2 regions of the Methylobacterium sp. CM6246 genome follow, and region 1 is predicted to be linked to the other one. Evidence: riboswitches for the same ligand, from Rfam matches in the RefSeq annotation. Region 1 holds a riboswitch; the other holds the start of a gene.
The links. A riboswitch is a leader RNA that binds a small molecule or an ion and turns the genes downstream of it on or off. The one in region 1 is predicted to bind thiamine pyrophosphate.

Region 1 (7,362 bases):
GATGCACTATGTCCAGTGCATCTTCCAGCCCTTCGATACCGTGATGTTGTGCGAAGCCTCGTCTGGCGCCTACGGGAAAACGGGTTTTCGGCTCCAGGCGCAATCCCAGGCCGCCCTCCGGGCCCTTCAGTATGCCCAAGCCACGGAGAAGCGAATTTCTCGCGCACCGTCAGCCTCGGAGATCCTCCCGAGGTCGGCATCGCCGCCGACCTGATGCTCGCGGCGCTCTACGATGCCTACGGGGCCGAGCCGGACTCGGCGATCGAGATCACGGCACCGCGCGGCGGCGGCGGGTGCGGCACGCCCACGTCTTGAGCGGACGGGGCGTGCCGGCTCCTCATTCGGCCGCGTCGATGTAGAGCTTGCCGCCTTCGGCCAGGAACTCCTGGGACTTGGCCCGCATGCCGGCCTCGGCCTCGGCCTTCGACATAGCGGGCGACGCGCCCACGACCTCGCCCGCTTCCTCCATCGCCAGCACCTCGGCGCGCAGGTCCTGGGTGATCTTCATCGAGCAGAACTTCGGCCCGCACATCGAGCAGAAATGCGCGACCTTGTGGGCGTCCTTGGGCAGGGTCTCGTCGTGGTAGCGACGGGCCGTATCCGGATCGAGGCCTAGGTTGAACTGGTCTTCCCAGCGGAAGTCGAACCGGGCGCGGCTCAGCGCGTCGTCGCGCAGCTGGGCGGCCGGGTGGCCCTTGGCGAGGTCGGCGGCGTGGGCGGCGATCTTGTAGGTGATCACCCCGGTCTTCACGTCGTCGCGGTCCGGCAGCCCGAGGTGCTCCTTCGGGGTGACGTAGCAGAGCATCGCGGTGCCGAACCAGCCGATCATGGCGGCGCCAATGCCCGAGGTGATGTGGTCGTAGCCGGGGGCGATGTCGGTGGTCAGCGGGCCGAGGGTGTAGAACGGCGCCTCGCCGCACTCCCGCAACTGCTTCTCCATGTTGACCTTGATCTTGTGCATCGGCACGTGGCCGGGGCCCTCGATCATCACCTGGCAACCCTTGTCCCAGGCGATCTTGGTCAGTTCGCCCAGCGTCTCCAGCTCGCCGAACTGCGCGGCGTCGTTGGCGTCGGCGATCGAGCCCGGACGCAGGCCGTCGCCGAGCGAGAACGACACGTCGTAGGCCCGCATGATGTCGCAGATCTCGTCGAAATGCTCGTACAGGAACGATTCCCGGTGCCCGGCCAGGCACCAGCGCGCCATGATCGAGCCGCCCCGCGAGACGATGCCGGTGACCCGACGGGCGGTGAGCGGCACGTGCGCCAGCCGCACGCCGGCATGGATGGTGAAGTAGTCGATGCCCTGCTCGGCCTGCTCAATCAGCGTGTCCTTGAAGACTTCCCAATCGAGCTTGAGCGGGTCGCCACCGACCTTCTCGAGCGCCTGGTAGATCGGCACGGTCCCGATCGGCACCGGGCTGTTCCGGATGATCCACGAGCGGATGTTGTGGATGTTGCGGCCGGTGGACAGGTCCATGACCGTGTCGGCGCCCCAGCGGATCGACCAGACCAGCTTCTCGACCTCTTCCGCGGCCGACGACGTCACGGCCGAATTGCCGATGTTGGCGTTGATCTTGACCAGGAAGTTCCGGCCGATCGCCATCGGCTCCAGCTCGGTGTGGTTGATGTTGGCCGGGATGATCGCGCGGCCGCGGGCGATCTCGTCGCGCACGAATTCTGGGGTGATGAACGGCGGCACCGACGCACCGAAGCTCTCGCCGTCTGCCAGCGTGGCTTCGGCGCCCGCCAGCATCGCGTCGCGACAGGCGTTCTCGCGGTGGGCGACGTAGATCATCTCCTCGGTGATGATCCCGGCTCGGGCGAACTCGTACTGCGTCACCATCTGCCCGGGGGCCGCCATGCGGATCGTCCGGGTAGCGGGGCAGGGCGCCACGAGCTTGTCGCCCGCGAAGCCGTTATCCTCCGGCTTGACCGCACGGGGCTCAACCGCGGTGTAGCGGCGCGCCGCGATCCAGGGCTCGCGCACGCCGGGCAGGCCGGCGGTGAGGTCTATGCGGGCGTCGGTCTCGGTGTAGGGGCCCGACGGATCGTAGACCCGCACCGGCTCCTCTTTCGGATCGGACAGGGCAATCTCGCGATAGGGCACCCGGATGTCCGGCCGGCCGACCGGATTCGCGTAGACCTTGCGCGACCCGGTGACCGGACCCGTGGTCACGGTCTCGGGGCTGCCTTTCACGTCCTTGGGGAGAACGGGTGCGTTCATCGTGGGCCTCTCCTCGTGTTGGAGCGCTCCGGACCACGCGATGGCTGAGATGAGATCCGGCCGCACGCACGCGAGCAGCCGCAGGTTCCCGTCCCTCCGCCGGTATGAGCCGGATCAGGTTCAAGGGTCAGGGCAGCATGCCCAATCTCAGCCCCCTTCGGGGCCCCCCTCGGAACGGTTCGAGACTCGGCCCCGGGGATCGGTTTGTCAATGCTGCGGCGAGGCGAGCGGATAACAGGCTGGTGTTGTCCGGCGGGAGAAGCTCCGGTCGCCCAAAGCCAAGCACCCTGTGTAGGGGCAGGGCCGCCCAACCACTCATCAAAGCCGTCCTGGGCCAAACAAACTTGGCTACGATGCCCATCTTTGAACCTTCAAGAAACGATGCGCATCCTGCTCCTGCTGCTGGCCGCCCTGGCGGTGCTCTACCTGGCTTGGCTCGTCGCCCTGGTGCTGTTCCAGCGGCGGCTGATCTACCCGGGCGCGGCCTGGAACGGGCAACCCGTGCGCATCCAGGCGGCACCGCCCGGGACCGAGCCGGTCACGGTAGCGACAGAGGACGGCGAGCGGCTGTTCGCCCTGTGGCGGCCGCCGCATCCCGGCTGCGGCATCGTCATCAGCTTTCACGGCAACGGCTCCCGGCCCGAGCCGCACGCGGCACGCTTCGCCGCGGATCCGTGGCGCGCGGCCGGCTGGGGTGTGCTGGCGCCGGCCTATCGCGGCTATCCTGGCTCGACCGGCACGCCGAGCGAGGACGGCCTGATCCGGGACGGGCTGGCGGCGGTCGCGGCCGCTGAGGCACGGTCCCCGGGGGCGCCGATCCTGCTGCATGGCCATTCCCTGGGTGCCGCGGTGGCGGTCGCGATCGCCGGGCAAGTCGAGGCGATCGGGCTCTACCTTGAAGCACCGTTCGACTCGCTGACCCATGCCGTGCGGCTGCATGTCCCGCTGGCACCATCCTGGCTCCTGCGCGACACCTATCGCTCGGACCGGCGCATCCAAGGCACGTCCGCGCCGGTCCTGATCGTCCAGGGCACCGACGACCCAGTGGTGCCGGCCGAGCTCGCCCGGGCGCTCGCTACGGCGGCGGGGCCCCGAGCGCGGTTCGAGCTGGTGCCGGGCGACCACATGTCGATCTTCGGGTCCCGGGATCGCGAGGCCGAGGCGTGGTTCCGCGGACGTGTGGGGCCGGCCTGCAGGACGCCGGATCAGGCTGTGCCCTGAAAGGACGGGAGGAGACATCGTTTGGTCGGACGCCGCTCCCGGCGCTGGAAAGCCGACGATCCGGAGATGCCCGGCGCGGTTGCCCGGATGGATCCGGTCTGCCCGCTCTGCGGCCGGCCTATCCCGCCCCGCGCCCGCTCCAGCCTGCACCACCTCACCCCGAAGCTGAAGGGCGGCACCCACCAGGGCACTGTGCGGCTGCACCAGATCTGCCACTCGGCGATCCATGCCCGCTACAGCGAGGCCGAGATCGCCCGTCGGCTCGCCGACGTGGACGCGCTGCGGGACGATCCCGAGATCGCGCGCTTCGTGGTCTGGATCCGCGGCAAGCCCGACGACTTCCACGCCGCCACGCGCATGACCCGCGACCGCCGCGCGGGCAAGCGTCGGGATTGAGGCAGCCGTTTACCCGGCGCTCAGGACATCTGCAGGTTCCGGTCCCGGGCCGGCAACCCCGTCAACCTTGTCGGTCCACACTGGCCCCGGTCTGGGAGCTGAACGATGGGCGGGGCAGGGGACGCGGACGGCCGGCTGGCCTGGGTCGATATCGCCAAGGGGATCTGCATCCTCCTGGTGGTGATGATGCATTCCGTCATCGGCACCGGTGCGGCCCTGGGCGGCGAGGGATTCCTGCACCCGGTGGTGGCCTTCGCCAAACCGTTTCGGATCCCGGATTTCTTCCTGCTGTCCGGCCTGTTCCTGGGGCGGGTGATCGACCGGGACTGGCGCTTGTTCGCCGACCGCCGGGTCCTGCACTTCGCCTACTTCTACGGGCTCTGGCTGGTGATTCAGTCGGCGGCGCGCTACGGCGGTATCGTCGGCGATGCCGGGCCGGGCGCCTTCGCCGCCCATCTCGCCCACGCGCTGGTCGAGCCGTATTCCAGCCTGTGGTTCGTCTACCTGCTGGCGGTCTTCTCCGTGGTGACCAAGGTCTTGCGCCGGTGCCCGGGGGCGCTGCTGCTGGCCGGCGCGGCCCTGCTGCAGGTCGCCGACATCCGCAGCGATGCGACCCTCGTCGAGGAGTTCTGCGGCCGCTACGTCTACTTCGTGGCGGGCTACCTGTTCGCCGGCCGGATCTTCGCCTTGGCCGACGCGGCCCGCCGGCATGTCGGCCCCGCGCTGTGCGGCCTCGCCGCCTGGGCCGTCTTGGAAGGATGGATGGCGCTGACGCCCGCCGGCCATCCGGCCTACCCGACCCTCGCCAGCCTGCCGATCGCGAGCCTCGCCCTCGGGGCGGCCGGTGCCCTGGCGATCGTGGTCGTGGCCGCGCTGATCGAGCGGTCGGGGACCGCCGTCGCCGAAGCCCTCCGGACCTGCGGCCAGCGCTCGATCGTGATCTATCTCGCCTTCTCGCTGCCGATGGCCGCGACCCGCGAGATCCTGGTCCGCACCGGGCTCGTGAACGATATCGGGCTTGCGAGCCTGATCGTCATGGCGGCGGCGCTGCTGGTGCCGCTGGCCCTGGAGCGGCTGGTGCGCCACACGCCGCTCGGCCTGCTGTTCGTGCGTCCGGCCTGGTTCCGGCTGGCGGGGGCGCCGCGCCCGCGTCCGTCCCTCGCGGCCACCTGAGGCCGGCAGCTCAGCTCTCGAACGCGATGCCGATCCGGCGGCTGCGCCGCCACGCTACGGCGGCCTGCCGCGGGTCGGCCCCGTCCGTCAGACGGAGCGGGAATCGGTCCGGCACGGCTTGATCCTCCTCGACCTCGATCTGAGCGCCAGTCTCGGTGGCGTCCCAGACGAGGCAGCCGACCTCGCCGCAGGCGAGCAGCAGCGTGCCGAACGTGAAGGCGTTCTTGCGGAATGCCCCGCGGCGATCCTCCGTCATCGCACCCTCTCTCCGGTCCCGGTCCGCGACACCCAGGCGCGCGGACTGAACAATACGGCGATACGGTTAACGGGCTGGATGGCGGGCGGAGACTGCTATCCCAGGCCGAAACTCAATACGCGTTTGGGTCATCCAGGAGATGCGCCGCCGCTGCAGGCTCGCCAGCTTCGCGGCGTTCAGGATGCCCCCAGGGCTACGGCAATCCTGCAACGCATGGCGTCGATCCCGGCTTCGCCGCTGATCGCGACCTCGATATCGTGGGGCGGTGGCTTCCGGCTGGCGCCCGGCATCGGTAAGGCGAACCGCAGCGACGGTCCGCCCTCCGACGCCTTCGCAGGTCGGGGCCGAATATTCATGACAGGGATCGGGCGCGTGCCGGGTTGTTCACCGGGCGATGGTGCACCGGGAGGACTCAATGCGGGATGCGTCGGCGCAGGAGCTTATGATCCTCAGCGCGTTGCAGGAATGCCGGATCCAGCTGGAGACCGCGCGCCGGGACGAGGCGAGCCGGGCCGCCGTCCGGCTCGAACTCGATGCCGCCCTGCAGCGCGAGGAGGCGCTGAAGACCGAGATCGTGCAGGAGCGGGAGCGCACCGAGGCCGTGCGGGTCGTCTTGCTGGCGCTCACGGCCAGCATCGGCCGGTTCGGCCTGCGCCGGAAGCTGTTCACGGCGCGTATCGCCCGGCTCGGCCGCGAGACGCCGGATTCCGGCCCGCAATCGGTTCGGCACCCCGTGCTGCTCGCCGAGGCACGGCGGGTGCTGGGGCAGGATCCGACCGCCTCGGGTTAAGGCGCCGGGATGCTAGCGGCCGGGGCCGGGGTGCTGAACGGAACGCTAACGACCCCTTAAACCGCCGCATTTAGCGTGCCGTAACCGGGCTACGCCGCAACGCACGCGCGCGCTGGTTTCGGATCGTTCGAAGACGGGATGCATGGCCAAGGGTCGGGGCAGGATGGAGCCGAATTTCGACGTGCCGGAAGGGCGCGTCCGGGATCGCGGCGAACTCGACCTGCGCCTGTCCCGGGACGACCGGGCCGGGACAGGGGAACGCGTGGGTAAGCGAGCGGACGAGATGGCGCGGGCTCCGGCTAAGACGGCGCCACGCCGGACCCAGAAGAAGTCCGGCCGGCGCCGGCGCTCGTGGCTTGGCCGGATCGCCTACGGCACCGTGGTGCTCGGCCTGTGGGCGGTGATCGGCGTCGCCGGCCTCATCGCCTACCATGCCTCGCAGCTGCCGCCGATCGACCAGCTCGCGGTGCCCAAGCGCCCGCCCAACATCGCCATCCTGGCGAGCGACGGCTCGCTGCTGGCCAACCGGGGTGAGACCGGCGGCCGGGTGGTCTCGATCAAGGAGCTGCCGCCCTACCTGCCCCGCGCCTTCGTGGCGATCGAGGACCGGCGGTTCTACCAGCATTTCGGCGTCGACCCGGTGGGCATCCTCCGGGCGATTGGCCAGAACCTGACACGCCGCGGCGTCGCGCAGGGTGGCTCGACCCTGACCCAGCAGCTCGCCAAGAACCTGTTCCTGACCCCCGAGCGCTCGGCCTCGCGCAAGATCCAGGAGGCGATCCTCGCCCTGTGGCTGGAGCACAAGTACAGCAAGGACGAGATCCTCGAACTGTACCTGAACCGGGTCTATTTCGGCGCCGGCGCCTACGGCGTCGAGGCCGCGGCGCAGCGCTACTTCGGCAAGCCCGCCAAGGAGGTGTCGCTGGCCCAGGCCGCGATGCTCGGCGGACTCGTGCAGGCGCCCTCGCGGCTCGCCCCGAACCGCAACCTGCCCGCCGCCCAGGCCCGCGCCGCGCAGGTGCTGGCTGCCATGCAGGAGCTCGGCTTCGTCCCGGCGCAGGACGCCAAGGTGGCGCTCGCCCAGCCGGCCCGGCCCGCCAACGCGCGCGGCGGCGGCTCGGCCAACTACGTGGCCGACCTCGTGATGGACGTGCTCGACGATTACGTCGGCAAGTTCGACACCGACATCACGGTCCAGACCACCGTCGACACCGGCCTGCAGGCGCTCGCCGAGAAGGCGCTCACCGACGAGCTGAACGCCAAGGGCACGCGCTTCAACGTCGGACAGGGCGCCCTGGTCTC
Region 2 (7,362 bases), 3.0 Mb from region 1:
CCACCCGGAGATGCTCAGCGAGTTCGGCGACGAGGTCTCGGAACTCGACTTCGAGCACCCCGACGCGCGGGCGCTCCTGTCGGTCCTGGTCGCTTGTGCCGCAGAGGACGGACAAACGAACGCGGACCTGTTGCAAACCCGCATCACACGGGCCGGTCTCGGAGAGGCGGCGGAGCGGATTCTGGCGCTCGCCCGGTCCCGAGACCGGATTACGCTGTCCCCGCACGCCGATCCGCAGCAGCGCGCGGACGCTCTCAGACAGGCGATGATCTTGCACCGGCAGGCTGGCGCGCTACATAGCGAACTTCGCGAAGCACGGCAGGCGTTCGAAGACGATCCGACCGATGCCGGGTGGGCATGGCTCTGCGAAGTCAAGGCGAGGCTGGAGACCGTCATCGCTGCCGAGGCTGAAGCCGACAAGCCGGTGTCGAACGACTCGACCGCCGCATGACGGCCGTGCGATGGCGGTGGCGACGGGCCGAACCCCGCGTTAGTTAACAATTGGTCAAGCCTCGGGCTTGCATACGGAACCCGAAGACTCAAGGCGTCCGGAGCAATCCGGGGCCACTCGCAAGTATCGCGGCGCCGACGGCGTGGAGCGGCCTTACTCAGGCCCCCGCAGCGCGCCGCACCCGAAACAATAGGCTGATCATGGCGACGAAGGCAACGGAACGGGACGAGACGGACGCTGCCCCCGAGCAGCAGACCGACGGGCCGCTCCTCGACCTGACGGATGCTTCGGTCAAGCGGATGGTCAAGCTCGCGAAGAAGCGCGGCTACGTGACCTACGAAGAGGTCAACGAGGTCCTGCCGGAGGGCCAGTCCGACCCTGACCAGCTCGAGGACGTGCTCTCGCAGCTGTCCGAGATGGGCATCAATGTGGTCGAGGCCGAGGAGACCGACGAGGCCGCAACCACCGAGAAGGCGGCGAACGGCGCCGACGGCGAGGAAGAGGAATCCGAGGGCGGCGAGGTGGCCGAGGTCGCGCCGACGCGCGCCGTCACGGTCGCCACGACCACCAAGGAGCCGACCGACCGCACCGACGATCCGGTGCGGATGTACCTGCGCGAGATGGGCTCGGTGGAGCTCCTGTCCCGCGAGGGCGAGATCGCGATCGCCAAGCGCATCGAGGCCGGCCGCGAGGCGATGATCGCGGGCCTCTGCGAGAGCCCGCTAACCTTCCAGGCGATCATCATCTGGCGGGACGAGCTCGTGGAGGGCAAGGTCCTCCTGCGCGACATCATCGATCTCGAGGCGACCTACGCCGGCCCGGACGGCAAGAACGCGCCGCAGATCGCCGAGGGCGAGAGCGAGGAGAGCGCCGAGGAGGCCGAGCCGCCGGCGCCGCCAGAGGGCGGCGACGACGAGGATGACCTCGAGAACAACGTCTCGCTCGCCGCCATGGAAGCGGAGATCAAGCCGCGGGTCCTCGAGACCTTCGACGCGATCGCCGCGAATTACCGCAAGCTGCGCAAGTTCCAGACCGAGGGCGCAGACCGCAAGGCGGCCGGCGAGAAGAACAGCCCGGCCCAGAACCAGAAGCAGATCGAGCTGAAGGACAGCGTCGTCGCCGACGTGAAGTCGCTGTCGCTCAACAACAACCGCATCGAGGCGCTGGTCGGCCAGCTCTACTCGATCAACAAGCAGCTCATCGGCCACGAGGGCCGGCTGATGCGCTATGCCGAGAGCCACGGCGTGGCCCGGGACGAGTTCCTGCGCCACTACCAGGGCTACGAGCTCGATCCGAACTGGATGGAGCGCGTCGGTACGCTGGGCGGCAAGGGCTGGAAGAACCTGGTCGAGCGCGGCTCGAAGCAGGTGACGGAGCTGCGCGCCCAGATCCTCGACCTCGCCTCCGAGACCGGCCTGGAGATCGGCGAGTACCGCCGCATCGTCAACATGGTCCAGAAGGGCGAGCGCGAGGCCCGGCAGGCCAAGAAAGAGATGATCGAGGCGAACCTGCGCCTCGTGATCTCCATCGCCAAGAAGTACACTAACCGCGGCCTGCAGTTCCTGGACCTGATCCAGGAAGGCAACATCGGCCTGATGAAGGCGGTCGACAAGTTCGAGTACCGGCGCGGCTACAAGTTCTCGACCTACGCCACGTGGTGGATCCGGCAGGCGATCACCCGCTCGATCGCCGACCAGGCCCGCACGATCCGCATCCCGGTGCACATGATCGAGACGATCAACAAGATCGTCCGGACCTCGCGCCAGATGCTGCACGAGATCGGCCGCGAACCGACCCCGGAGGAGCTGGCCGAGAAGCTGGCGATGCCGCTGGAGAAGGTGCGGAAAGTCCTGAAGATCGCCAAGGAGCCGATCTCCCTCGAGACGCCCATCGGCGACGAGGAGGACAGCCACCTCGGCGACTTCATCGAGGACAAGAACGTCGTTCTGCCGATCGACGCGGCGATCCAGTCGAACCTGCGCGAGACCACGACCCGGGTGCTGGCGTCGCTGACCCCGCGCGAGGAACGCGTGCTGCGCATGCGCTTCGGCATCGGCATGAACACCGACCACACCCTCGAGGAAGTCGGCCAGCAGTTCTCGGTGACCCGCGAGCGCATCCGGCAGATCGAGGCCAAGGCGCTCCGCAAGCTGAAGCACCCGTCGCGTAGCCGGAAGCTCCGGAGCTTCCTGGACAACTGAGCCCCCGTCGCGGCCCCCCCGCGGCGCCTCCCCTCCGACTGCGTTGCCAGGCGGCTGCGCGGCCCCCACCTTGGCGCCATGCTCGAACGCCGCCCGCCAACGCCCGGATTGCCGACGGCCTTCGCGGACGGCTCCGAAGCCGACGACGTGCCCTTCGGCGCGCTCCAGCCCTCGGTGGGCATCCGCGACTGGCTGTTGGGCGAGGGCGCCCGGCTGCAGAAGGCCGAGGACATGCTGTCCGGCCTCGCGGAGCGGCTGATCGCCATCGGCGTGCCGGTGGATCGGGCCTCCACTGCGATCGACACCCTGCACTCGGAATATGCCGGCGTGGGCCGGGTCTGGACCCGGGACGGCGGCACCAGCGTGCGGCTGTTCCCGCACGGGGGCCGCTCGCAGGAGGCTTATCTCAACAGCCCGTTCCACACCGTCCACGAGACCGGCGAGTGGCTGATCCTCGACGTGGCCGAGACGCCGGACGATGCCTACGCGATCATCCCGGACCTGAAGGCCGGCGGCTACACCCACTACGTCGTGGCGCCGCTGTTCTTCACCAACGGCACCAAGAACGGGATCACCTTCGCGACGAAGGCGCCCGACGGGTTCGGCGAGGACGACATCGCGATCCTCCGCTTCGTCATGCCGGCGCTCGCCGCCGTCGCAGAGATGCGCGTCCTCAACAAGCAACTCGACCACGTGCTGCGCCTCTATGTCGGCGACGAGCCGCACCGGGCGATCCTGGCCGGCGACATCCGCCGCGGACAGGTGACGCGGATCCGCTCGGCGATCCTATTCGCCGACATGCGGGACTACACCCGGACCTCCGCCGACATGACTCCCGAGGAGGCGGTCGGGCTGCTCAACGTGTTCTTCGACTGCCTGGTGCCGCCGATCGAGCGTGAGGGCGGCGAGGTCCTGAAGTATCTGGGCGATGGCTTGCTGGCGATCTTCCGGGAATCGGGCGACGATCTCGGGGGGGCCGCCAAGGGGGCGCTCACTGCGGCCCAGAACGCGCTGGCGGCCCTCGACGAGGCCAACGCCCTGCATCAGTTCTCGGTGCCGGTGGCGGCGGGAATCGCGCTCCACCACGGCGAGGCCGCCTACGGCAATGTCGGCTCGGGCTCCCGGCTCGACTTCACGGTCATCGGCCGCGACGTGAACCTCGCCAGCCGGATCGCCCGGCTGAACCGCCAGCTCGGCGAGCCGCTGCTGATGTCGAAGCCGTTCGTGGACTTCCTCTGGGGCGATCCGATTCCCCTGGGCGAGCACGTCCTCGACGGCTTCCGCGAGCCCATGGCGGTGTTCCGCCCGAAATTCCTGCGGCCGCGTGCGCCGAGCTGACCGGCGCAGCAGCGCCTCCGCCCGATGCTCCAGGCTGTGACGGCCACAGGCCGTTTGTCCGCCCCCGATAGCCCGCCCGCAAACCGCGGGCTTGACCCGCGGGGCCCGCGCGACCAGATCTATCGCTGTTCCAGGGAGATCCCCGGCAAGGGGCTGAGAAACCGCTGGCACGTCCCCCCGGACCTGCGGCGCGGAAATCCTTCGAACCTGATCCGGCTCACACCGGCGTAGGGATTGGACCGCGGCCGCCTGAATGGCAGGTCACCGCTTCTCACCGAAGCAGACGGCCCGATCTTCGCGACGGAATTCCGCGGAGATGACTTTGGCTTTTGACCGCCCCGTTTCGCCGATCGGACGCCGCCGCCTCCCGGGCGGCTTCGCTGCGCAGGCCTCGCTGCCGGCGCGTGCCGATGTCGCCGTCGTCGGCGGCGGGTTGATCGGCCTGTCGATCGCCTGGCGGCTCGCACGCGCCGGCCGCGCGGTGGTCGTCATCGAACGCGACACGATCGGCGCGGGTGCGAGCCTGGCCGCCACCGGCATGCTGGCCCCGGCCGCCGAGCACGAGCCGGGCTCCGATCCGCTGCTGCCCCTCGCCTTCGAATCGCTCCGGCTCTGGCCGGGGTTCCGCGACGCCCTCGAAGCCGAGACCGGCCTGTCGATCGATTATCGCGCGGACGGGACCGTCGTGGTCGCCATCGGCCGCGACGAGGTCGAGCGCCTGCGCTTCCGCTACGACCTGCAGCGCCGCTCGGGCCTCGACGCCGCGTGGCTCCCGGGCACCGAGGTGCGGCGCCTTGAGCCCGCCTTGCGGCCGGCCGTCACCGCCGGAATCCATTGCCCACTGGATCACCAGGTCGATCCCCGCCTCGTTATGGCGGCACTGGCCGAAGCCTGTCGGCGTGCCGGCGTGACGCTGGTCGAGGGCCTGGCGGTGAGCGGGCTCGACTGGTCCGGCGGAACGGTGACCGGCATCCGAGCCGGCGACGAGGCCGTGACGGCCGATACCGTCGTGCTGGCCTCCGGCGCGTGGAGCGGGGAGGGCGGCCTGCTGCCCGAACATCTCGCCTTGCCGGTGCGACCGCTCAAGGGCCAGTCGATGGCCCTGCGCACCACCGCGCGCACCGGCACGCTCAGCCGGATGATCTGGACCGAGCAGGTCCACATGGCGCCCAAGAGCGACGGCCAGCTGATCGTCGGCGCAACGGTCGAGGATTGCGGCTTCCGGTCGGGCATCACCGCCGGCGGCCTCTTCGCCCTGCTCGAGGGCGCGCGCCGGGTGCTGCCCGGCATCGAGGAGATGGAGGTCGAGGCCGTGTGGGGCGGCTACCGTCCGACCTCGGACGACGACGCGCCGATCATCGACACGCTCGCGCCGGGCCTCGTCGTCGCCACCGGCCATCACCGCAACGGCTACCTGCTCGCCCCCGTGACGGCCGAGGCGGTCGCCGAACTCGTCACACGCGGCGCGCTGCCGGAGATCGCACAGCCGTTCACTCGGGCGCGCTTCGACCGACGCGAACCCACGAGGGCCTCGGCATGAAGCTTCTGGTGAACGGAGAAATGCGGGATCTCGCGGTCGAGACCATCGCGGCCCTGTTCCGGGCCGAGGCCGACGAGACCGGTATCGAGAGCCCCCAGGGCATCGCCATCGCCCTGAACGGCCGCGTGCTGCGCCGCCGGGACTGGGACGAGACGCCGGTCGCCGAGGGCGACCGGGTCGAGATCGTCCGCGCCATGCAGGGAGGTTGACCATGGACCAGACCGTCACGCCGCTGCGCCCCGAGACCGAGGCAGACCGCTTCACCATCGCCGGGGCGGAGCTGTCCTCGCGGCTGTTCATCGGCACGGCCGGCTACCCGACCCAGGCGATCATGCGCGACGCGGTCGCGGCGTCTGGGGCCGAGGTCGTCACCGCCTCGATCCGGCGAGTGTCCCTCCAGGGCCACGGCTCGGACACCGTGCGCATCCTGAAGGGCAAGCGCTTCCTGCCCAACACCGCCGGCTGCGAGACCGCCCGCGACGCGATCATGACCGCCGAGCTCGCCCGGGAGGCTCTGGACACCAACTGGATCAAGGTCGAGGTGATCGGCGACCGGGAGACCCTCTATCCCGATGTGGCCGAGTTGATCGAGGCCTGCCGGCATCTGGTGGACGAGGGCTTCGTGGTCCTACCCTATTGCAACGACGATCCGGTCGTCTGCCAGCGCCTGGAGGATCTCGGCTGCGCCGCGATCATGCCGATGGGCTCGCTGATCGGCTCCGGCATGGGGGTCGCCAACCCGGCCAATATCGAGCTGATCTGTCGCCGCGCGAGCGTACCGGTGATCGTCGACGCCGGCATCGGCACCGCCTCGGATGCGGTCATCGCCATGGAGCTCGGGGCGGCGGCCTGCCTGATCAACACCGCCATCGCCAAGGCCGACGACCCGGTGCGGATGGCCCGGGCCATGGGCCGCGCGGTCGAGGCCGGGCGCGATGCCTATTGCGCCGGCCGCATCCCCCGCCGCGGCCGGGCCGATCCGTCGAGTCCGCAACTCGGCCTCGTCGGCTCGTGAGACCGCTGCCGTCGCGGCTGCTGGCGGTGACGGACCGGCACGGGCACGCCCGGCCCCTGGCCGACACCGTGCAGGCGGCGCTCGACGGCGGCGTCCGCTGGATCTGGTTCCGCGACCGCGACCTCGACCCGGAGGCGCGACGCAGCCTCGGCGCCGGAATCGCCGCCAGGGTCCGTGCGGCGGGCGCGTTCCTCACGGTCGGTGGTGACATCGCCCTGGCTGAAGCACTCGGGGCGGACGGCGTGCATCTCGGTGGCGGCACCGGGCCGGAATGGATCACGGCGGCCCGCGCGGCCCTCGGACCGGATGCGCTGATCGGGATCTCGGCCCACGCACGCGTGGAAGTCGAGGCAGCCGCCAGGACCGGCGCCGACTATGTCACCCTGAGCCCCATCTTCCCCACCGCCAGCAAGCCCGGCTACGGCCCGGCCCTCGGTCCGGAGGGCATTGCGGCGGCCCGTCGTGCCGACCTGCCGATCGTCGCCCTCGGTGGCGTCACGCCGGAGCGCATCCCGCTCTGCCGGGATGCGGGTGCAGCCGGGGTCGCCGTGATGGGCACGCTGATGCGCGCCGCCGGGCCCGCGGCCGCCGCCCGTCGCATACTGGCGGCCTGGGACGGGTACCAGCCCTAACCCCCGTCGGGCGCAGGCGGACGGCGTCTCCGGGTGGACCGCCGCGGAGCGGTCGCCAGCGCCGCGAATGTATGCCTCACTCCGCGCCCGATTCGGAGCGCGGGGGTGGTGTTGCGGGCAGACCGTTCGTCCTTCGGCTGGCGCTGGCTCGGCCGTTCGCTCGCGTTGCGCCGGGGGCAGGTGGC

Region 2: linked by a shared signal. The riboswitch ahead of thiO (glycine oxidase ThiO) and the one ahead of thiC (phosphomethylpyrimidine synthase ThiC) in region 1 are both predicted to bind thiamine pyrophosphate.

Annotation. Positions count from the first base shown of each region.
Region 1 is NZ_JBTXKY010000001.1:1,896,401-1,903,762, forward strand. It holds gene ACYQPG_RS09380 (hypothetical protein) at 1-214, shown strand, start outside; gene thiC (phosphomethylpyrimidine synthase ThiC) at 338-2,224, opposite strand; TPP riboswitch at 2,299-2,404, opposite strand; gene ACYQPG_RS09390 (alpha/beta hydrolase) at 2,606-3,445, shown strand; gene ACYQPG_RS09395 (HNH endonuclease family protein) at 3,467-3,841, shown strand; gene ACYQPG_RS09400 (acyltransferase family protein) at 3,947-5,014, shown strand; gene ACYQPG_RS09405 (pilus assembly protein PilZ) at 5,025-5,270, opposite strand; gene ACYQPG_RS09410 (ATP-dependent helicase) at 5,686-6,060, shown strand; gene ACYQPG_RS09415 (transglycosylase domain-containing protein) at 6,203-7,362, shown strand, end outside.
Region 2 is NZ_JBTXKY010000001.1:4,889,936-4,897,297, reverse strand. It holds gene dnaG (DNA primase) at 1-451, shown strand, start outside; gene rpoD (RNA polymerase sigma factor RpoD) at 652-2,652, shown strand; gene ACYQPG_RS23635 (adenylate/guanylate cyclase domain-containing protein) at 2,731-3,990, shown strand; TPP riboswitch at 4,114-4,242, shown strand; gene thiO (glycine oxidase ThiO) at 4,307-5,530, shown strand; gene thiS (sulfur carrier protein ThiS) at 5,527-5,739, shown strand; gene thiG (thiazole synthase) at 5,742-6,545, shown strand; gene ACYQPG_RS23615 (thiamine phosphate synthase) at 6,542-7,177, shown strand; gene ACYQPG_RS23610 (peptidase domain-containing ABC transporter) at 7,283-7,362, shown strand, end outside.